DNA from 2 places in the Microbacterium sp. RG1 genome. Region 2 is predicted to be linked to the other one. Evidence: predicted binding sites of a transcription regulator. Region 2 holds the regulator's gene; the other holds the start of a gene.
What was found. Region 2 encodes HrcA, which represses chaperone genes, less so after heat shock. Its sites were predicted from a motif close to TTNGCACTCGNNNNNNNCGAGTGCNAA; they were not measured.
Positions count from the first base shown of each region.

Region 1: the regulator HrcA is predicted to act here: its motif matches at 8,584-8,610, upstream of EHF32_RS09645 (Hsp20/alpha crystallin family protein).

Region 1 covers NZ_CP034121.1:1,992,442-2,003,961, forward strand. The annotation lists gene EHF32_RS09590 (MFS transporter) at 1-244, opposite strand, end outside; gene EHF32_RS09595 (sensor histidine kinase) at 381-1,640, shown strand; gene EHF32_RS09600 (response regulator transcription factor) at 1,628-2,320, shown strand; gene EHF32_RS09605 (hypothetical protein) at 2,317-3,165, shown strand; gene EHF32_RS09610 (pyridoxine/pyridoxamine 5'-phosphate oxidase) at 3,262-3,864, shown strand; gene EHF32_RS09615 (phosphotransferase) at 3,874-4,620, shown strand; gene EHF32_RS09620 (SDR family NAD(P)-dependent oxidoreductase) at 4,630-5,457, opposite strand; gene EHF32_RS09625 (hypothetical protein) at 5,501-5,815, opposite strand; gene EHF32_RS09630 (class I SAM-dependent methyltransferase) at 5,870-6,664, opposite strand; gene EHF32_RS09635 (helix-turn-helix domain-containing protein) at 6,663-7,523, shown strand; gene EHF32_RS09640 (hypothetical protein) at 7,546-7,854, shown strand; gene EHF32_RS09645 (Hsp20/alpha crystallin family protein) at 8,063-8,500, opposite strand; gene EHF32_RS09650 (hypothetical protein) at 8,660-9,634, shown strand; gene EHF32_RS09655 (helix-turn-helix domain-containing protein) at 9,682-10,101, shown strand; gene EHF32_RS09660 (alpha/beta fold hydrolase) at 10,094-10,954, shown strand; gene EHF32_RS09665 (long-chain-fatty-acid--CoA ligase) at 10,996-11,520, opposite strand, start outside.
Region 2 covers NZ_CP034121.1:735,857-747,376, forward strand. The annotation lists gene EHF32_RS03460 (ComEC/Rec2 family competence protein) at 1-66, shown strand, start outside; gene holA (DNA polymerase III subunit delta) at 1-1,007, shown strand, start outside; gene rpsT (30S ribosomal protein S20) at 1,072-1,332, opposite strand; gene EHF32_RS03475 (alpha/beta fold hydrolase) at 1,450-2,187, opposite strand; gene lepA (translation elongation factor 4) at 2,240-4,084, shown strand; gene EHF32_RS03485 (DUF1990 family protein) at 4,136-4,786, shown strand; gene hemW (radical SAM family heme chaperone HemW) at 4,786-6,000, shown strand; gene EHF32_RS03495 (carboxylesterase/lipase family protein) at 6,002-7,417, opposite strand; gene hrcA (heat-inducible transcriptional repressor HrcA) at 7,520-8,557, shown strand; gene dnaJ (molecular chaperone DnaJ) at 8,602-9,711, shown strand; gene EHF32_RS03510 (16S rRNA (uracil(1498)-N(3))-methyltransferase) at 9,716-10,453, shown strand; gene EHF32_RS03515 (HIT domain-containing protein) at 10,477-10,824, shown strand; gene EHF32_RS03520 (PhoH family protein) at 10,856-11,520, shown strand, end outside.

The DNA of each region.
Region 1 (11,520 bases), 1.3 Mb from region 2:
TCTTCTTCATGTGGTCGACGATCGCCCCGAAGACGACGCCGAACACGGCCACCAGGAGCATGTAGCTGCCGCCGATGATCGAGGTGGCGAGCACGTTGCGCGTCTCGAGGTACGCCCAGAACGTGAGCGCGAACCAGAGGTAGCTCGTGGTCACGTTGGCGACGAGCGTGTTGGCCAGCACCTGGTAGAAGCTGCGCATGCGCGAGATGCGGGCGTGCTCGGCCGTGTCGGGGCTTTCGAGCATGACGGGCTCCGCTTCGCTGGATGGTGGGTCCATCATGACGCCGGGTGCCGACATGCGCGAGGGTTCGGGTTTTCCCGAACCCGGTCGTCGGGATTGCTCCGATGTGGCCCGCGCAGTGCGCCCCTACTTTGGAGACATGACTTCCGCAGCTCCCACCGCGCGACGCGCGCGGCGCTTCGCCCCGGCGCAGACCGCCGGCGCGATCGCCCAGCTCGCCGCGCTCGGCCTCATCGGCCCCTTCATCCTGAGCACCCTGTTCGGCATGCTCGGCACCGGACTCGGGCTGGTGCCGGCCCTCGGCGTGGGTCTCGTCGTGCTCGTCGGACTCGTCTACGTCATGTACGCGGTCGGGTGGCTGGAGATCGCACGGATCGACGGGCTCTACGGACTCGGCCTTCCCGCCCCGCGCTTCAGCCCCCGGCTTCGACCGGGCTTCGGCGGCTACCTGCACTCGCTCTGGCGCCAGTTCATCGATCCCTCGATGTGGCGGGCGTTGGCCAACACGGCGATCGCCACCGTCATGGGCGTCACGGTCATCAGTCTGGTCTCCGTCGCCACCGGTGCGATCGGCGTCGCCTTCGCCCCCCTCTCGGGAGTCGACGAGGTGTGGGTCGGCGTGGGCATGATCCCCGCCGGCTGGGCACCGGTCGTGGGCATCGTGACCGCGCTGGCTGCGATCGCGACGACGATCGGCCTCGGGCTGCTGCACGGCGTGATCAGCCGCGCCATCCTCGGCCGCTCCCGCACGGCGATGCTGGCGCAGGCGGCACGCACCTCCGACGCGCAGCGGGCCGGAGCCATCCGTGCCGCCGACGTCGAACGCACCCGCATCGAGCGGGACCTCCACGACGGCGTCCAGCCGCGTCTCGTCTCGGTCGGCATGACCCTGGGACTCGCGCAGCAGAAGATCGACGACGACCCGACGGCCGCCAAGGCGCTGCTCGAAGAGGCGCACACCTCCACGAAGGCGGCGATCACCGAGCTGCGCCAGCTGGCCCGCGGCATCCACGCCTCCGTCCTGGACGACCGTGGACTGGATGCGGCACTGTCCGCCCTCGCCGCCCGCTCGCACGTGCCGGTGGCGCTGGACGTACGCGTCGACGGCCGCTGCCCACGAGAGGCCGAGACCGCGGTGTACTTCGCGATCGCCGAATCCCTCACGAACGCGGCGAAGCACTCGCGCGCCGCCGAGTGCCGCGTGGTCGTCCGCGTCCGCGACGGAGGCACCCTCTGGGCCCGCATCGAGGACAACGGTATCGGTGGCGCGCGGGTCCTGCCCGGCGGCGGCCTCGACGGCATCTCGAACCGCATCCTCGCCGCCGGCGGAAACGTCCGCCTCGACAGCCCGCAAGGCGGGCCCACCGCACTGGAGGTGAGTGTGCCGTGCGCATCCTGATCTGCGAGGACTCCGTCCTGCTCCGCGAAGGTCTCGTGCGACTGCTGGCGGACGCCGGGCACGACGTGGTCGCCGCCCTCCCGGACGCGAGCGAGCTCGATGAGAGCGTCGCCGCCACCGACCCGGAGCTCTGCATCCTCGATGTGCGCCTTCCCCCGACCTACACCGACGAGGGCATCCGCGCGGCGCTGCGGCTGCGCGGAGCACACCCCCAGCTGCCCGTGCTCGTGCTCTCGCAGTATGTCGAGGAGCGGTACGCGAGCGAGCTGATCGCCGCGAACGGCGGAGCGCTCGGCTACCTGCTGAAGGATCGGGTCGCGGATGTGGCCGACTTCCTCGACACGGTGCGCCGTATCGGCGGCGGAGCGACCGTGCTCGATCCCGAGGTCATCGCGCAGCTGCTGAATCGGCGCACCCGCGATGAGCGGATGCAGCGACTCACCGAGCGCGAATCGACGGTGCTGGCGCTCATCGCCGAGGGGCGGTCGAACCAGTCGATCGCCGCGACCCTCTTCCTCTCGGAGGCGTCCGTCGAGAAGCACATCACCGCCATCTTCCAGAAGCTCGAACTCGAGCCCGGCGAATCGGGCAACCGCCGCGTGCTCGCCGCCCTCGCGCACGTCGAGCACGGCGCTGGCGAGACCGGCCCGCAGACACCTCAGACAGGAGCATCACGATGACCACGCTCACCCCTCCCCCCGCAGCTCCCGGCGAGGCCACTCCTTCGGGCTCGGCGACACCGCCCCGGCATCCCGCAGGCAAGGCCGTCGCGATCACCGCGATCGTCATCGGTGCCGTGATCCTCGGCGGCACCGTGGTCTCGGGCGCCGCGAACGCCGTGACCGCCTCGCTGCCGACGTCGTCGCAGACGCTCAGCGTCGCCACCACCGGCGTCACCGAGGTCGACGTGGATGCCAGCGCGGCGCTGTTCGAACTGCGGTTCGACGACGTCGACGAGGCTCGGCTCGAGGTGACCTCCGGCCGATCCGCGTGGCGGATGGAGCGTGACGGCGACGAGCTGAAGATCAGCGCTCCGGACGGCTTCTTCGGCATCGGCTGGATCGGCCAGCAGCCGCGCGTCCTGCTGACGCTTCCGCGGACCCTCGAGGGCGTCGACGCGTCGCTCACGCTCTCCGCGGGAGAGCTTCGCGCCACGGGCACGTTCGGCGATCTCGACACGCACCTCTCCGCCGGCAGCCTCATCGTCTCCGGCGAAGCCCGAACGATCGATACCTCCATGAGCGCCGGAAGCTCCGACATCCGACTGTCGGGTGTCACCGAGGCCGAGTTCGAGCTCTCGGCGGGCGACCTCACCGCCGAGTTGACCGGCGACGCCCCGCGCAGCATCGACATCGGCGTCAGCGCCGGGTCCGCGGATGTCACCGTGCCGCGCGGCAACTACGACGTCCGCTCCAACGTGGAGGCCGGCGGCGTCGACAACCGGCTCTCCGCCGGCAGCGGCCCCCGCATCCCCGTCAAGGTCCGCGTCTCCGCGGGCGACGTCACCCTCCGCGACAACGGCTAGGCGCGAACGCGCATTCATTGAGCGAGCGAGCATCCGATCGGGTGCTCGCTCGCTCAATGCGTGCTCACTCGGCGAGTGCAGGAGGAGGATGGGAGGGTGACGTCCTCCTCCTTCTCCGCATGGCTGCGGGCGCAGCCGTCGCTCGCCGGGGCGGCGCCGGCTCTCGACACGGCGAGTCTTCCCGAAGAGCCACACGTGCTGTTCGAACAGTGGCTGCGCGGTGCGGCGGCCGCCGGTGTCGCCGAGCCGCACGTGGCGACGCTCTCGACCGTCGACGCGGACGGACTCCCCGATGCCCGCGCGCTGATCCTCAAGGACGCCGGTCCCCGCGGATGGGCGGTCGCAGGTCCCCGGTCATCCGCGAAGGCCGAGCAGCTCACGGCGCACCCGGTGGCGGCCCTCAGCTTCTGGTGGCAGCCGATCGTCCGCGCCGTGCGGCTGCGCGGCGGGATGCAGCCCGCCACCGCCGCCGAGATCGCCGGGGACTTCGAGGCGCGTCCGGAGTCCGCACGCGTCGGACTGACGTCCGCGGACTGGATGCTCTGGTGGCTCGTGCCTACGCACGTCGAGTTCTGGCAGGGCTCCCCCGACCGACGCCACACACGCATCATGTACGAGCGGCAGGGCGAGAGCTGGCACCACGAGGTGCGCGGCGGCGAGACGAGCGCCCGCGCGCAGGGAGCCGCATCTCGCCGATAGCCTCGAAGGATGCAGCAGGAGCAGGGTCTTTCGGGAGGCAACTCGGCGGGTCCCGTCTTCCGCGCGGGGAACACCGTCCGCAAGGCTTGGACACCGGCATCTCCGCACGTGCACACGTATGTCACCTCCCTGCGCGAGGCCAGCGTCGACGCGCCTGCTCCCCTCGGCCGCGACGAGCAGGGTCGTCAGGTGTGGGAGTTCGTCCCCGGCGCGCTGGCGGAGGAGGGCCTGACGCGGCCGGAGCTTCATCGTGTGGGCGGGATGGTGCGCGCCATCCACGATGCGAGCGTGGGATTCGCGGTGCCGGCGGATGCGGCCTGGGATTCGGCGATCCCGGCGCCCGGCGCCGAGCTGGTCTGCCACAACGACCTCGCCCCGTGGAACCTCGTGATGGGCGAGAGATGGGTCTTCATCGACTGGGATGCGGCGGCTCCCAGCACCCGTCTCTGGGATCTCGCGTACGCCGCCCAGGCGTTCACGCTCAACGACCCGTCGCGCTCCCCCGACGACGCCGCCGCGGATCTCGCCGCGTTCGTCGACGGCTACGGGGCGGACGCCGCGCTGCGTGCGGCTCTGCCCGCGGCGATGGCCGCACGGGCGGAATCGATGCACGAGCTTCTGCGCTCTTCCCACGCCGCGGGCCATGAGCCCTGGGGATCCATGTTCTCGTCGGGTCACGGCGATCACTGGCTCGCCGCATCCCGCTACGCACGCGAGCACCAAGCTGCCTGGACCGAGGCGCTGAACGCGCGCTGAGCCCGCTGCCTAGAGCGCGAGCATGCGCTCGCTGCGCTCCCAGAGCTCTCGCGCCAGAGCGGCATCGTCCGCCTGTGCATGAGTCCGCGCGGGCTTGCGCTTCACGTAGTACTCGCCCGGCGCATAGTCACGACCAGGCTCGCCCTCCGCGAGGTACACGAGGGTGTCGGCACCCTTCGGGATGCTCGTGAGGAAGAGCTTCTTGAGGGGCGTCTGGTAGATGAGGCGCATGGGCGAGCTGGGCGCGCTCGAGAAGCTCGTGGCGATGTTGCCCGGGTGGAACGCCACCGCGCCGATGCCCTGTGCGCGGTAGCGCCGATCGAGCTCCTTGACGTGGAGGATCTGCTCGAGCTTGGCCGTGCCGTAGGCGCGCGTGGCGCTGAAGGAGCGCTCGTTGTCGAGGTCGTCGATCTCCAGCTGACCGAACAGACGCGCGCCGACGCTGGAGGTGTTGATGATCGTGGCCGTGGAGGCGATGAGCCGGTCCTTCAGCAGCTGTGTGAGCAGGAACGGCGCGAGGTAGTTCACCTGGAAGGTCATCTCGTGTCCGTCGATCGTGCTCTCGCGCACCTTGCCGAAGATGCCTCCGGCGTTGTTGGCGAGCACGTCGATGCGGTCGTACTGCGTGAGCAGATCGTCCGCGAGCTCTCGGACGCTCGTGAGATCGGCGAAGTCCGCGAGGTGCACGCGCGCACCCACCTCCCGGGCGATCTGCGCGGTGCGCTCGCCATTGCGCCCGACGGGGATGACGGTGTGCCCCTGCGCGTGCAGCGCCCGCGCCGCCTCCCGCCCGATGCCGTCGCTCGCACCGGTGATCACGATCGTCTTGCCCGCCATGAGGCCTCCTTCGCCGTAGCTCGCGAAAGCCTAGTCCTCGTTGTCAGCGAGGCAGCATGAAGAAGAGTCCGAGCACGGCGAGCAGGAGCGCCGCGAGCGAGACCACGAGCGCATGCGCGTTGCCCCCATATCGCGCGGAGCGCGCCAGAGCGATGATCGCCAGCAGCACCCAGAGCCACGAGGTGAACATGAATGCCGCCATCGGCATGAGCGCAGCCATGCTGCTCGCGCCGCTGGTGGTCAGCATGATCCACGAGAAGGACGCCCAGATGATCGCCAACGGCACGAAGGCGACGTACGAGAGAACGAGATTCAACGCCTGCGGCGGACGCGGGCGACCGCGCTGGTCAGAGCTCATGTCGTCCTCCGGCGTCGATGGGTCGGAAGTGCCACCGTACCCGGCCTGATCTCGTCAGGACACGCGGCAGATGATCTCACCGTGCAGGACCGAGAACCAGCCGTCGTCGGATGCGGCCCACTCACGCCATCCGGCGGCGATCCGGTCGAGCTCGTCGGCGTCGGTGTCGGGGCTGCTCTCCAGCTGCCGTGCGAGCGCGGACTGACGGATGCGGTCCGCCCACAGATTGCCCCACCACCTCCGCTCATCGGCGCTCGCGTAACACCACGTGCTCGACGACGCGCTGATGTCGGTGAGCCCTGCCTCCCGCGCCCAGGAGAGGAGACGTCTGCCGGCATCCGGTTCGCCGCCGTTGGCGCGGGCCGCCGCCTCATACAGCTCCAGCCAGCGGTCGAGTTCAGGCATCTGCGGCCACCACGCGAACCCGGCGAAGTCGGCGTCGCGCACCGCGATGATCCCGCCGGGTCGGGTCACCCGCGCGAGCTCCCGCAGCGCCTGCACCGGATCCGCGATGTGCTGCAGCACCTGATGGGCGTGCGTGACATCGAACGAGTCGTCGTCGAACGGCAGAGCGTGCACGTCCGCGATCCGCACGTCGACGTTCGACGCTCCGCGCTCCTCCACCGTCGCGCGGGTCAGCGCCGCCTCGTCCTCGCCGATCTCCGTCGCGGTGACGTGAGCCACGCGCTCGGCGAAATCGACCGTGATCGTGCCGGGCCCGGCCCCCACATCCAGCAGTCGGTCATCGGCTCCGAGGAAGGGCAGAAGGTAGGCGGCGGAGTTCTCGGCGGTACGCCAGCGGTGCGAGCGCAGCACGGATTCGTGGTGACCGTGGGTGTAAGTGGACATGCCTCCAGGCTCCGGCTTCGAACCGCCCCGACGGAAGACCGTACTGTTCATAGGAGCGGTCCACCCACCCAGCCGAGAGGAGCCGGTCATCGCGAACGAACTCGGCGACTTCCTCCGTGCTCGCCGTCAGGACAGGGCGCTCGCGCCCGGGCACGACTCCCCCGGCGCCCGGCGGACTCCGGGCCTGCGCCGCGAGGAGGTCGCGACCCGCGCCGGGATCAGCGTCGACTACTACATCCGGCTCGAGCAGGGGCGCGAATCCCACCCGAGCGATGCCGTACTCACGGCTCTCGCCCACGCGCTCGCGCTGTCACCGGATGCGGCGCGTCATCTCGTGCGGCTCCGCGACGCCGACGCTGCGCGCGCCGAGCCGAGGGCGGACAGCGACCTCCTCCCGCGGATGTCGGCGCTCGTCGCGGCGGTCCGCCCACAACCCGCGTACGTGCTCGACAGGTTCAGCACGATCGTCGCGGCGAACGAGGACGGGATGTCGCTGCACGCCGGGCTCGCTGAGCTTCCGCCCCCGCAGCGCAACACGTGCCGCTACCTGCTGACCGACCCGCGCGCCCGGGAGACGTTCCTCGACTGGGAGGAGCTCGCCCGCGGCGCCGTCGCCCACCTGCGCGCGGCGAACGTCGACCGCCTGGATGATCCGCGACTCGGGGATCTCGTGCGCGAGCTCGAGACGAGGAGCCCGCACTTCACGGCATGGTGGAGCGGCCACATCGTCGAGCGGCGCCGGGGCGCGACCACCCGCATCCGGGGCCTCGACGGTGTCGTCGTCGAGCGGAGTTACGAGATCCTCCACCTGCCGGACGACGCCGTGCGCCTGACGGTCTGGCTCCCGCCGGCGGCGTGAGCACCCGACCTACACTCGTGCCATGAGCGCTTTCCTCCCCGGTTCCCGCGGCACGCAACCCTGCCCGAATTGCGGCGCCCAGGTCGCGCAGTCGGACCGGTACCCCGAGTACCTCTGCGGCGAGTGCGAGGCTCGCGCAGTGGATGCGGACGGCGCCCGCGTCACAGGATCGAACGCCTCCTTCGGCGGCGGCTTCGTCCTGCACTGGCGGGACGGCGAACACGAGTCACTCCCCTGCGCCTCGGCCCGGGTGTGGGTCGACGGGCGCGAATGGGAGTACTCCGAGGCGCGCTTCGGCGGGGTGCTGATCACGCCCGTCCGCGACCGCTGACCCCGCAGTCGGCTATGCGTCAGCAAAGAATCACGAAAAGGTAACGGAAACCTCTTCCCCTCCGTTATCTCACCGTTATAGAGTGCTCGCACGGTAGTTGTTTTGCTGTGGCAGCTACCGACATGTGATTGCAGGACACTCTTGGTGCAAAGGGACAAGGGCCGGTCGGAAGCCTCTCCGACCGGCCCTTACTGCTGTCCGCGATGCGTCAGCTCTGCGACTCCGAGACCTGCAGCTCGGGGGCGTCGTCGCCCGTCACGATCTCGACCTTCCGCGGCTTGGCCTTCTCGCTGACGGGGATCGTGACACTCAGCACGCCGTTGCGGTAGCTCGCCGAGATCTTCTCGGTGTCGAGCCCCTGACCGAGGCTCAACTGACGCAGGAACGTGCCCGACGTCCGCTCCCGCGTGATCCAGGTGACTCCGTCACCCGCCGACAGCGTGCGCTCGGCACGGATGGTGAGCAGCTGACCGTCGATGTCGACGTCGACCGATCCGGGATCGATGCCCGGCAGGTCGGCGGTGAGGACGTAGTGGTCACCGTCGCGGTAGAGGTCCATCGGCATCTGCCGAGGGCCGCGCCGCGCGGTGTCGAAGAACGTGTTCGCCATGCGCTCCAGGTCACGGAGCGAGTCGTATGCAGCCATAGTCGTCTCCTCTCGAGCGGGATCGGATGTGGGATCCGACCCGTAGTCCCTAAGTTGAGCCCCCTTGACTCAACAATCACAGATTAGCACTCTCATGCCGCGAGTGCTAGTTCTCACAGCCGCCTCTAGGGCCCTCCTGCGACCTCATAGACTCAGCGCGTGAACGACCCCGCCGAGGCAGCGAGACGGCCGCCTCTGCTGCAGAGGATCGCCCTGAATCCGCTGGTCTGGGCGGCCGCCTGCATCCTGGCGGCGCTGCCCGGATACCTCACCGAGGGCGGGTTCTTCCCCTTCCTGATGACGATCATCGCGGGGGCCCTCTGCGGGATCTGGTTCGTGAACCTCACGGTGCGCATGCCGCATCCGACCGGCGCGATCGTCCACCTCCTGGTGGCGGTCGCCCTCGCACCAGCCCTCTACGCATCGATCGAGCTCCTTCCACCGCTCTTCGCGCCCGGCACACCGCGCGCGATCTACGCGGGGCTGCTCCTCGCATTGCCCCCTGCCGCCGGCTGGGTCTGGATCACACTGCTCAGCCGCGTCATCAACCTCCTACCGGGCAAGACCCGAGCGCAGCCGCGAGTACCGCTGGCCTGGGAGAACGACGGCGATGCGGTCATCCTCCGCTTCCGGGCGATCCCGATGCGGATGCGGGAGCTCACGGTGTGGATCATCGCCACCATCGTCGTGACGGGGGCGCTCGTCACCACGGCGCTCATCATGTTCAGCGCCGTCGTCGAGCGACTTGGACCCCGCATGCTGATCCTCGCGCTCGGGGCGCTCTTCGCCTTCCCCGCCTATCTCATCGTCACCGCGCTGTTGCGCAGACGCTCCGTCGAAGCGAGCGTGCGCGTGTCACGCGACCGGATGTGGATCACCGCCGGCGAGGCGACGCACGCGCTTCGGCTGAGCGAGATCGAGCGGCTGCGATGGGGCACCACGAGCGACTACGCGCGCCTCGAGGTCACCGCGCCCGGCGTCGACCTGGCTCTGCTGGTGGGCATCGCGAAGCAGACCGACGGCATCGCGTCCGAGCTTCCTCCACTGCCGGCGCGAACGCTGCGTCTCGCCGAAACCGAAGGCCTTGAAAGAATCACCTCGCGCCGCAGCTTGGTGACCCTCTCGCGTGAATAAAGAACCCCTTTACATACCTTTACGTACGTTTATGGCACTATATAGCCGTGGAAGAACTTTTGAGTGTCGACGACGTCGCTGCCCGTCTACAGCTCCGACCCCGTACCGTGCGCGAATACATCCGCAGTGGACGTCTGCAAGCGACCCGCATCGGCAAGCAGTACCGCATTCACATCAAGGATCTGAAGCTCATCGAAGGCGGTGCGCCCCTGGCAGCCCCCACCCAGGATGGCGCGTCGACGCGGACTGCGGCCTCCGTCGTCGTTCGCGTCGACGCCGCGAGCGCGGAACAGGAACGGCGAGTCTCAGACCTGCTCAATGCGAATGGAGCGGCACCCCGGGTCGCACTTCAGATCGTGCGCATGCCAGATGATCTCGCGCTCCAGATCATCGCGTCCGGCCCGCTCGAGGCCGTCCTGGACGTCCTCGTCACCATCAACAATGCTGTGGAGATCACGAATGAATGACCTCCGCTATCGCAGCAGCGCTGGTGCCCTCCAGATCCGCGACACATATGAGCGGCTTCTGCGCCGCTACCTGCCCGATGCCGGACAGAGCGTCGCCCTCACCTCGATCGGCGAGATCACCGCAATCACCGCCGGATCTCCCACAGCTCCGCCCGTCGTCCTTCTGCACGGCTCGGGCTCGACGGCGCTGTCCTGGGCTCCGACCATCCTGCAGTTGGCCGAGTCGCATCACGTCCACGCGTTCGATCTGCCAGGCGAGCCCGGTAGGAGCACGCCCACCCGGGTGCCCTTCGCCGCCGAGGATCAAGCCCGCTGGGTCTTCGAAGCGCATCAACAGCTCATCGGCGCTCCGGCCGCCTATGTCGGAGTCTCGCTCGGCGGGTGGATCGCCACGGCGTTCGCGGCACACCGCCCCGCGCAGGTGGAACGTCTGATCCTTCATTCGTCCAGCGGCTTCGGCCCGCGCAAGATCGCCCCGCTCGTGGTTGCCGGCCTCCTCGCAGGGCTCGGGGAGCCCGGCCGGAAGCGTGCCCTGTCCTATCTCACAGGGCCGCACCGGACCGACGAAGCGCGAACAGAACTCCAGCGACAACTCGACCGGTACGCGATGCAGACCTTCGCGCACTTCTCGCCTCGGACCGACAAGCTCCCCGAGCATCCGACGGAGTTGTTGCGGAACATCCGGGGTCGCGTGACCGCCACCTTCGGCGCAAAGGACCGGATGCTCGACGCCGTTGCGGCAGCCCGCCGCATCCGCTCGACGATCCCCGGTGCCGACGTGGAGCTTCGCTCGCACGAGGGCCACCTTCTCAGCGACCAGCCCCACCTGACCTACCGCCAGCTCACCGACTGAGCAGACGTCGCGGCGATGCAGTAGGTCAGGCGATCCGTGCCCTAACGGGCCGAGAGGCGCTCGCGGACGACGCGGCGCAGCACCTTTCCGATCTGCGAGCGCGGCAGATCCTCCACCTCGACGATCCGCTTGGGCACCTTGTACGAGGTGATGTGCGTGCGCGCGAAGTCGCGAAGCGCGGCCGCGTCGAAGACTGCGCCCTCGCGCGTGACGATCGCGGCCACAACATCCTCGCCGCCGGAAGGACGGGGGATGCCGACGACGGCCGCCTCCGCCACATCCGGATGCAGCAGCAGCACCTGCTCGACCTCGGTCGGGCTGACGTTGAAGCCCCCCGTGATGATGAGCTCTTTGACGCGGTCGATGACGGTGACGAAGCCGTCCTCGCTCACCGTCACGATGTCGCCGGTGCGCAACCAACCTCCGGGAAGCAGCACGGCCTGGGTCTCGTCGGGCTGTTGCCAATAGCCCTGGAACACCTGCGGGCCGCGGATGAGCAGCTCCCCCGCTTCCCCGGCCGGACGGTCGACGCGAGGATCGTCGGGGTCGACGACCCGGATCTCGGT
Region 2 (11,520 bases):
CCCCGACGCGCAGTGCGATCCCGCAGCAGTCGTGGCGGACCCCGGAGCCGGCGCCGATCGTGCTGATCTCCGGACCCGAGGAGGTCTGTGCGGAGCGCGCCACGGCCAGGCTCCGCGACTATCTGCGCGCCGAAGACCCGAGCCTCGAGATCTCCGACATCGACGCCTCCGACTACACGGCCGGAACGCTTCTGGCGGTCAGCGCGCCGTCGCTGTTCGGCGAGCCGCGACTCGTCCGCATCCGCAGTGTCGAGAAGTGCTCCGACGCGTTCCTCTCGGAGGCCTTGGCCTACCTGGAGAACCCGCAGGAGGGGGCGACGATCGTGCTGCGTCACACCGGCGCGAGCGTGCGGGGCAAGAAGCTCTTGGAGGCGATCCGGGCCGGGGCCGGCGGAGGGGTGGAGGTGGCCTGCCCCGCCATCAAGCGCGATTCCGACCGGTACGACTTCGCCGCGAGCGAGTTCCGCGAGGCCGGCAGGCGTATCGTGCCCGCCGCGCTGCGCGCCCTCGTCGGTGCGTTCTCCGACGACCTGACAGAACTCGCCGCGGCCTGCCAGCAGCTGGTGAACGACGTCGAGGGTGACATCACGGAGCAGATCGTCGAGCGGTACTACGGCGGTCGCGTGGAGACCTCTGCCTTCACCGTCGCCGACACGGCGATCGCCGGTCGTTACGGCGAGGCGCTCCTCGCACTGCGGCAGGCGCTCGACTCGGGCGCCGACCCGGTTCCGATGGTCGCGGCGATCGCGATGAAGCTGCGCACGATGGCCAGGGTGGCCGGCACGCGTGAGCCGTCCCGGCAGCTTGCGACGCGGCTGGGCATGAAGGACTGGCAGGTCGACCGGGCCCGTCGCGACCTGTCGGGGTGGACCCAGGAATCGCTCGGTCTCGCGATCCAGGCGACCGCGCGCGCCGACGCCGAGGTCAAGGGTGGCTCCCGCGACGCCGTCTTCGCGCTCGAACGCCTCGTCACGGTCATCGCCACACGCGCTCCCTACGCGGCCTGAGCCCTGTCCTCGACAACGACGAGGGCCCGCCGCAACAGCGACGGGCCCTCGAGGAGGAAGCGGCTCAGAGAGCGGAGACCTGCTTCGCGATCGCGGACTTGCGGTTCGCGGCCTGGTTCTTGTGGATGACGCCCTTGCTGACGGCCTTGTCGAGCTTCTTGGTAGCCGTGACGAGCGCCTTCTCGGCGGCGGCCTTGTCGCCACCGGCGACGGCCTCGCGGGTGCGACGCACCGCGGTCTTCAGCTCGCTCTTGACGGCCTTGTTGCGCTCGTGCGCCTTCTCGTTGGTCTTGTTGCGCTTGATCTGCGACTTGATGTTTGCCACGTGTCGTGAACTTTCGTTTCGGAGTCTGCTCGGAAGTTGCCGGTCAGCGGTAGAGGGGCGCTTCGCGGCGGTCGTGAAGAGCGGGAAAACCCTTCACGCGCAAGCCAAACAAGGAGTCTACCAGACGGGGTCCCGCGCGCCCGCCTCGATCGTCGCGACGGCGAGTGCGATCACCGCGTCGAAGGCCTCGGGGCGCATCGCCGACACGAGGTGGCTCGTGCGGGGGATGACGATGAGTTCCGCGTGGGGCGCGATGCGCTGGAAGAGACGCTCGCTGACGCGCAGTTGGTCGTACTGGCCGTTGACGAACCACAGCGGTACGTGGATGCGGGCGAGAGAGGCAAGCACGTCGAGCCGAGCGAGCTGCGCGAGCGCGCCGTCCTGGGCGTCGAGGGCGTATCCGCCCGCGCCGAAGTCGTCTCGAGTGTGCTCGGGAAGCGTTCGCGAGAGCACGTACCGGGTCAGCCGCATCCCGCGATCGGGGAGCGCGTCGAAGCCGCGGGCCAGCGTCCGGTAGATGCGCAGTCCCAGCCCGCGCGGCACCGCGGTGCAGGATGCGGCGATGAACCCGGCGATCGGCGGGGGATCGACGCGCCCCGCGTACTCGATGCACAGCAGTCCGCCCATGGAGTGACCGACCAGCAGAACGGGCCCGCGCTCGGCCGCGGCGCGCACGGCACGGTCGATCGTCGCGAACGCCTCGTCGAGGGTGAACGGCTCGGCCATGCGCTTGCCGTGACCGGGAAGGTCCACGGCGGCCACGCCGATGCCCGCGGCCTCGAGGCTCGCCCGCTGGGCGCGCCACATGGAAGCGGACGTCCGGATCCCGTGCACCAGGACCACCTGCACCGTCATCGCCCCAGCCTAGGCTCGGGCGGGCGGCTGCTCCCCGTAGAATCGACGGAACATGTCACCGCGCGCCCTCAAGCCCCTGCAGCCGTCCGCGACTCCGCCCGAGCTGATCCGCAACTTCTGCATCATCGCCCACATCGACCACGGCAAGTCGACGTTGGCCGATCGGATGCTGCAGATCACCGGTGTCGTCGCCGACCGCGACATGCGGGCGCAGTACCTCGACCGCATGGACATCGAGCGCGAGCGCGGCATCACGATCAAGAGCCAGGCCGTGCGGATGCCCTGGTCGGACGCGAACGGCACGTACGCGCTCAACATGATCGACACCCCCGGGCACGTCGACTTCACCTACGAGGTGAGCCGATCGCTCGCTGCGTGCGAGGGCGCGATCCTCCTGGTGGATGCGGCGCAGGGTATCGAAGCGCAGACGCTCGCGAACCTGTACCTCGCGCTCGAGAACGACCTCACGATCATCCCGGTCCTCAACAAGATCGACCTGCCCGCGGCCGATCCCGAGAAGTACGCCGCCGAACTCGCGGGACTCATCGGCGGCGACCCCGCGGACGTGCTTCGCGTCAGCGGCAAGACCGGCATGGGTGTCGAAGCGCTGCTGGATCGGATCGTCGAGCGCATCCCCGCACCCGTCGGAGACCCCGCGGCCCCGGCACGCGCGATGATCTTCGACTCCGTCTACGACGCGTACCGCGGTGTCGTGACCTACGTCCGGATGGTCGACGGCAAGCTCGAGCCGCGTGAGCGGATCCAGATGATGTCGACCAAGGCCACCCACGAACTGCTCGAGATCGGCGTATCCAGCCCCGAGCCGGTTCCCACCAGGGGCCTCGGCGTCGGGGAGGTGGGATACCTGATCACGGGCGTGAAGGACGTGCGCCAGTCGAAGGTCGGCGACACGATCACGAACCACCGCAAGCCCGCCACCGACGCGCTGCCCGGTTACACAGACCCCAAGCCGATGGTCTTCTCGGGCATCTACCCGATCGACGGCAGTGACTACGCGGAGCTGCGCGAGGCGCTCGACAAGCTCAAGCTGTCCGACGCGTCGCTGCAGTACGAGCCGGAGACCTCCGTCGCCCTGGGCTTCGGCTTCCGCTGCGGGTTCCTCGGGCTCCTGCACCTCGAGATCATCACCGAGCGCCTCTCGCGCGAGTTCGGTCTCGACCTGATCACCACCGCGCCCTCCGTGACGTACGAGGTCATGACGGACACGGGGGAGACGGTCACCGTCACCAACCCGAGCGAGTACCCGGACGGCCGCGTGGCCGAGGTCTCCGAGCCGGTCGTCAAGGTCGGCATCCTGCTGCCGAAGGACTACGTGGGCACCGTGATGGAGCTGTGCCAATCGCGCCGCGGGACGCTGCTGGGCATGGACTACCTCAGCGAGGACCGCGTCGAGCTGCGCTACAACATGCCGCTGGGTGAGATCGTCTTCGACTTCTTCGACCACCTCAAGAGCCGCACGCAGGGCTACGCCAGCCTGGACTACGAACCGGCCGGGTCCCAGACCGCCGACCTCGTGAAGGTCGACATCCTCCTGCAGGGCGAGAAGGTCGACGCCTTCAGCTCGATCGTGCACCGTGATAAGGCGTACGCCTACGGCACGATGATGACCGAGCGGCTGCGCAAGCTCATCCCTCGTCAGCAGTTCGAGGTTCCGATCCAGGCCGCCATCGGAGCGCGGATCATCGCCCGCGAGAACATCCGCGCCATCCGCAAAGACGTGCTCGCCAAGTGCTACGGCGGTGACATCACGCGTAAGCGCAAGCTGCTCGAGAAGCAGAAGGAGGGCAAGAAGCGTATGAAGATGGTCGGACGCGTCGAGGTGCCCCAGGAGGCCTTCATCGCCGCGCTGTCGGGTGACGTCGAGACGAAGAAGTAGGGGATTCACATTCGGATCGTGCATCCAGGCCGGCTCGGTACGCTGGAGACCATGCGCCGTGGGACCTTCCGGGACGAGACCGTCGACTACGCCGCCGTCGGGGCGACGCAGGCTCCCGACCTCCTCCAGTACCCGCCGGAGAAGAGCATCCCCGCCGAGGAGTCGTGGAAGCTCGGCAGCGGCGAGGAGCGCTTCCGCTCGGCGGGAGATGCGCTGCTGTCCTGGAGTGCCCTCCGTGACGGCGGCATCTCGATCGCCGAGGTGCGCCCCGCATCCGATCCGAGCTACTCGGGCGTCTCGTTCGATGACGAGGGCCAGCCCATCGCGCCGAGCCGCCTCGACGCCGACCAGCGCTTCGATGCGGACGGAACGCCGTACGTGGCCGCCGGTTCGTCGGTGCACGTGCGCGGCCGTATCGGCGGTTATCGCGTCGACGCCGAGCTGCGCGTGATCTTCGTGGTCGAGGAGAAGCGCCGTATCGGGTTCGCGCTCGGCACGGTGCGCGACTCGGTGGTGAGCGGTGAGGAATCGTTCATGATCGAGTGGCGCGGCGATGACGAGGTCTGGTTCACCGTTCGCGCGTTCGACCGCCCGGTGGCGCCGCTTTACCGCCTTCTCCCCGCACTCGTGCGCCGCCGCCGCCGCGAGTTGTTCAGTCGGTACCTGCGCGCGATCTCACCCATGTACACGACCCCCGCCTGATGACCCCATCCGTACTTCCCGACGGCGACATCGCACCCGCCGACGGGGCTCTCCCCGAGGGCACCGTGGTGGATTGCGACACCGATTTCGGGGTCTACATCCACGTCCCTTACTGCCGTGTGCGCTGCGGATACTGCGACTTCAACACCTACACGGCCGATGAGCTGCGCGGCCACCGACGCGACGACTATCCCGACGATCTGAGCCGTGAGATCGCGTTGGCGACCCGGGTGCTGGCAGACGCCCCGCGGCCGGCGCAGACCGTCTTCTTCGGCGGGGGCACGCCGACCCTGCTCTCGTCGGCGGCGCTGGGCGGGATGCTGCACGCCGTCCGCGAAGGCTTCGGCATCGCGCCGGGCGCCGAGATCACGGTCGAGGCCAATCCCGACTCGGTAACCCCCGCGTCCCTCGCCGAGCTCGCCGAGGCGGGAGTGACCCGCGTCTCGATCGGCATGCAGTCGAGCGTCCCCCACGTGCTCGCCGCACTCGATCGCACGCATGATCCCGTCAACGTCGCCGCGGCCGTCGCGGGGGCGCGGGCGGCCGGGCTCGACGTGAGCGTCGATCTGATCTACGGCGCACCGGGGGAGTCCCTCTCCGATTGGCGCGCATCGGTCGATGCCGCCCTCGCGCTGGAGCCGGATCATCTCTCCGCCTACGCGCTCATCATCGAGGATGGAACGAAGCTGGCCCGCCGCATCCGCTCCGGTGAGGTGCCCGCGCCCGACGACGACCTGCAGGCCGAGATGTACGAGCTCGTCGACGACGCGATGGCGGATGCGGGCTACGAATGGTACGAGGTGTCCAATTGGGCGCGCGGCACAGACCACCGCTCACGCCACAACCTCGCCTACTGGCGCGGAACAGACTGGTGGGGGTTCGGTCCGGGTGCGCACAGCCACGTCGCCGGAGTGCGCTGGTGGAACGTGAAGCACCCGGCCGCGTACGCGCAGCGGCTCTCGCTAGGGTCGTCTCCGGCGGCGGCGAGGGAGGTCCCCGACCAGGAGGCCCGCACCCTCGAGCGCATCCTGCTGGAGTCCCGCATCCGTGAGGGGCTTCCGGTCGAGGTGGTCCCGGCCGATCGACGCGGCGCCGTGGCCGGGCTCATCGCCGACGGCCTGGTGGAGGGGGCGGCCGCCCTGCGCGGTCGGATCGTCCTCACGCGTCGTGGCCGGCTCCTGGCCGACGCGGTCGTGCGCGCGCTGACCGACTGAGTCAGCGGGCGAGTGCCGCGAGCACTTCCGCACGCGGCAGGGCGACGTCTTCTGTCACGGTGTCGTAGCGGCGCACGAGCGAGCCGTCGCGGAAGGTGGGCCAGCCGGGATCGCCGGTCTCGGCGAAGCGGATCCAGTCGGCGTGCATGCGCGTGGCCAGCTGCTGCGGGGCCCGGGTGCCGCCCATCGTGATGGCGCCATCGTCGCCGAGCGCGTCGAAGACGAAGCCGAGTTCGAGGGCGTGCGCGGCGCGGAGGTCGCGGACCGGGCTCGGCCAGGCGAACTCGTAGACGAACGTGGGTGCGCCGCGCAACCGTGCGACCTCGATCGCCGGCTGCCGCACCAGCAGATCCGTCAGCACCTGTCCGATGATCTCTCCCGCAGGGGCGTCGGGCAGCGCGGTCCGGTACGCGCGCCATACGCCGCGCGGCAGACGCTTCGCGAGCGCGAGGAGGGCGTACGTCCGCCGCGAGAGCTTCGCGAGCGCCTCGGGTGGATACCAGAGGCGGTACTCGTCGGTGTTGGTGCCGATGATGACCGGAACGTCGACATCGACGAGGGCGCGTCGGGGGTTCTCCGGGAGTGTCATCGGATCGATGGTCGCGTTGTATCCCGGTGCCGCCTTGAGCAGGGTGGATGCCGCCGAGAGTTCGTCCCTCGCCGCGACGAGACGCTCCGGCGGGATCCGGCGGAACTCCTCGGCGGTGGCGGGGATTCCGAGCCGGCGAGCGATGTCGCGCGCGGGCCGGGCGGCGCGCTCGGGCGTCGCGGCGTCCAGCGGCCCCGACTCGATGATCGCCCCCGCGATGAGCGGGCGCAGGTCCTCGCGGGCCAGAAGCGCAGCGACGACGGCACCGCCGGCGGACTCGCCGAAGATCGTGATCCGCGAGGGATCGCCGCCGAAGCGGGCGATGTTCCGATGGGTCCACCGCAGTGCCTCGGCCGCATCCGCGAGCCCGATGTTCCTGGGTGCACCGGGCAGGACCGAGAACCCCTCGGCGCCCAGACGGTAGTTCGCCGAGACGAAGACGACGCCGTCGCGGGCGAACGGGGTGCCGTCGTACACGCTGATCGCCGCCGTGCCGCGCTCGAGCGCTCCACCGTGGAACCAGAGCATGACCGCGGCGCCGTCCGCATCCGCCGGTCGCCACACGTTCACCGTCAGGATGTCGTCGCCGGGGATCAGGGTCGAGGGGAGGAGCTTGCCGATCTCGCCCGGATAGGGCGACTGCGGCGATGAGGGCCCGAACACGGTGGCCTCTCGCACCCCGTCCCAGGTCGCGACCGGCTCGGGAAGAGCGAATCGGCGCGCTCCGACCGGTGGTTTCGCGTAGGGGACGCCGAGGTAGCGCTCGATCCCCTCGGAGAGGGCTCCGGATACGACTCCGGTCTCGGTGTGGATGACGGGATGCGACATGCGACCTCCTCTCGAGAGTCTACGGGCGGCCTACCGGCGACTCGCCTCGCGAGCGCGCTAGAATTGGCACTCCCAGACCTCGAGTGCCAGGAGGGAGTGCGCATGGTCAGCGATCGGGGGCTCGACGTGCTTCGGGCGATCGTCCAGGACTACGTGGAGACGCGCGAACCCGTCGGCAGCAAGTCGATCGTCGAACGTCATTCGTTCGGCGTGTCCGCCGCGACGATCCGCAACGACATGGCGCTGCTCGAGGACGAGGAGCTCATCACCGCACCGCACACCTCGTCCGGTCGGGTGCCGACCGACAAGGGCTACCGCGTCTTCGTGAACCACCTCGCCGAACTGCGGCCCCTCACGAGTGCCCAGCGCTCGGCGATCACGGCGTTCCTCGGGGCTCCGGCCGATCTGGACGACATGCTCGGGCGCACAGTCCGTGCGCTGACCCAACTCACCGGTCAGGTCGCCCTGGTGCAGTATCCGTCGTTCGAGCGCGCGAGCATCACGCACGTCGAACTCGTCCACCTCGGCGGGTCGCGTCTGGTCGTCGTGCTCGTCACCGACACCGGTCGGGTGTCGCAGCGTCTGATGGCAGGGCCCGAGCCGCTCGAGGAGACGGATGTGGCGACGCTCCGCGCGCAGGTGTCGGTGCTCGTGACCGGGCGGCCCGTGCGCGAGGGCACGCAACGCGTGGCGCAGGCTCTGGCCGAGACGTTGACCGACAGTCGGGCCGACCGCGCCCTTGGCGCGCTCCTGCGCACCGTCGGCGAGGAGCTCGACGAGTTCCGGCAGGACCGGCTGGTCATGGCGGGAACCGCCAACCTCGCCCGGGCCGAGGGCGACTTCCGCGGCAGCATCTACCCGCTGCTGGAAGCGATCGAGGAGCAGGTGACGCTGCTGCGTCTGATGGGCGAGATGGTGGCCGACGAGCAGGGGCTCGCCGCATCCATCGGACGCGAGAACGAGGCGTTCGGACTCGTCGAGGCGTCGGTGGTGGCCAGCGATTACGACACGACCGGAGGTCAGGCGCGCGTGGGCGTGCTCGGACCCACCCGGATGGACTACTCCAGCAACCTCGCGGCCGTCCGCGCCGTGGCTCACTACCTGAGCCGGCTGCTGGAAGACGACGAACGCGCGCGCTGAGCGCGTGCGAGACGATTCCGCGGCACGCGGACGGGAAGGCTGAAGTGGCAGACCACTACGAAGTACTCGGGGTGCCTCGCGACGCATCGCAGGACGACATCAAGAAGGCGTACCGCAAGCTCGCGCGCCAGCTGCATCCCGATGTGAACCCCGGTGAGGATGCGGCGGAGCGCTTCAAGCTCGTCACGCACGCCTACGACGTGCTGAGCGACAGTGAGCAGCGTCGCCGGTACGACATGGGCAGCGACGGCGGCGGATTCGGTGGTGCGCAGGGCTTCGGCGGGTTCAGCGACATCTTCGACACGTTCTTCGGCGGCGGCGGCGCAGGACGGGTGCGCCCGCGCTCGCGCACCGAACGCGGCCAGGATGCCCTCGTGCGCGTGACGCTCGAGCTGCGAGAGGTGATCTTCGGCGCCCACCGCGACATCGAGGTGGACACCGCTGTGCTGTGCGAGACGTGCGAGGGCGGGTGCTGCCAGCCCGGCACGTCGCCGGTCACGTGCGACATCTGCCACGGCAGCGGCCACGTGCAGCGCACGGTCCGCAGCCTGCTCGGCAACGTCGTCACCAACCAGCCCTGCGCGACGTGCCAGGGATACGGCACCACCATCCCGTACCCGTGCGCCACCTGCCAGGGCCAGGGTCGGGTGCGTGCGCGTCGCACGGTCTCGGTCGACATCCCCGCGGGCGTCGAGACGGGCCTGCGCCTGCAGCTTCCCGGCTCGGGCGAGGTGGGCCCTGCGGGAGGCCCCCACGGCGACCTGTATCTGGAGATCACGGTGGCCGCCGACGAGGTCTTCAGTCGCGACGGCGACGACCTGCTCGCGACGCTCGACGTCTCGATGCCCGACGCCATCCTCGGCACCACCACCCGCATCGAGGCGCTGGACGGTCACGTCGAACTCGAACTGCGCGCCGGAGTCCAGGCCGGCGACGTGCTGACGATCAAGGGACGCGGGATCACGCCGCTTCGCGGCAATCAGCGCGGCGACCTGAAGATCGGCGTGCACGTGGTCACCCCGACCCGCCTCGACCACAAGGAGCGGGCGCTCATCGAGGAGTTCGCGAAGAAGACGAAGGCGCCGGCTCCCCGCCTGTCGGAGTTCCAGCAGGGCCTGTTCGCCAAGCTGCGCGACCGCTTCCGCAACGGCTGATCCGATGGCGCTGCACTTCCTGCTCGACGACGCCTCCGATGCGCATCCCGGCCGCACGGTCGTGCTGACCGGAGCCGAGGCGCACCACGCCGCCACCGTGCGGCGCGTGCGCGTCGGCGAGGAGGTCACGATCGGTGACGGACGGGGCGTCTGGGCGACCGGGACGTGCGTCAGCGTCGCGCCGCGCGAAGTGGCGGTCGAGATCGGGCGGCGCGAGGACGTTCCGGCCCCCGCGCCGCGCCTCGTCCTCGTTCAAGCGCTGGCGAAAGGCGATCGCGACGAGATGGCGGTGCAGGCCGCGACGGAGCTCGGCGTCGCCGAGGTCGTGCCCTGGCAGGCCGCGCGCAGCGTCTCGCGCTGGGACTCCGCCAAGGCGGTCAAAGGCCGCGCCCGCTGGGCGCAGATCGTCCGCGAGGCCGCCAAGCAGGCGCATCGCGCGTGGGTGCCGGAAGTGAGCGAGGTCCGCACCAGCGCGCAGATCGCGCAGCGCGCGGCCACCGTCCCGACGCTCGTGCTGGAGCCCGGCGCATCCGAGTCGCTCAGCGCCAGGATGCAGGAGCTGCACGGTGCCCCCGAGATCTTGCTGGTCGTGGGGCCCGAAGGAGGGATCGACGCGGGCGAGCTCGACACGTTCGCCGCCGCGGGCGCGCACCCGGTCCGGCTCGGAAGCGGAGTCCTCCGCACCTCGACCGCGGGACCCGCCGCCCTCGCCGCCATCGAGGCTCTCCTGGGTCGGTGGTGAACGCGCGCGCATAGACTGGAGGAATGAGCGAGCCGTCCGTGTTCACCCGCATCCTGCAGGGCGAGATCCCCGCGGAGATCCTCGTCGAGACCGAGCGCGTCTTCGTCATCCGTGACATCGCGCCCCAGGCTCCCGTCCACCTTCTGGTCATCCCGAAGACTTCCGAGTACCGCGACGTCGTGTCGCTCGCGGCGCAGGCGCCCGATCTGCTCGCCGAGATGGTCGAGGTCGCCGGCTCGGTCGCCGCGCAGCACGCGGACGGCGACTTCCGCCTCGTCTTCAACTCTGGTGCCGGCGCCGGTCAGACCGTCTTCCACGTGCACGCGCACGTCCTCGCCGGCGATCTTTCGGAGGGGAGTGTCGGTGCCTGAGCAGCCCCAGCCCGAAGCCGTCGAGAAGCTGATGGCCGACGGCATCGCCATGGTGCAGCTTCTCGGACCGCAGGACCGCCTCCTGCGCGTGGTCGAGCGCGAGCATCCGGATGTCGACGTCCACGTGCGCGGCAACGAGATCACCCTCTCGGGTTCGGCCGCCGAGGTCGCCGCAGCGAAGACGCTCGTGGAGGAGCTGCTGGTCATGACCCGCCGCGGGCAGGACCTCGGCCCCGCCGACGTCGCGTCGTCGCGCCGCATCCTCGACACCGACGGCGGGATGCGTCCGTCGGAGGTCATGGGCGAGGCGATCCTGTCGTCGCGCGGCAAGGTCATCCGCCCGAAGACGCTCGGGCAGAAGGCCTATGTCGACGCGATCGAAGAGAACACGATCGTGTTCGGCATCGGCCCCGCTGGCACAGGCAAGACCTACCTGGCGATGGCGAAGGCCGTCCAGGCGCTCCAGCGCAAGGAGGTCAGTCGCATCATCCTCAGCCGGCCGGCGATCGAAGCGGGGGAGCGCCTCGGGTTCCTCCCCGGCTCGCTGACCGACAAGATCGATCCGTACCTGCGGCCTCTCTACGACGCGCTCAACGAGATGCTCGACCCGGAGCTCGTTCCCAAGCTCATGGCGAGTGGAACCATCGAGGTGGCGCCGCTCGCCTACATGCGCGGGCGGACGCTCAACGACTCCTT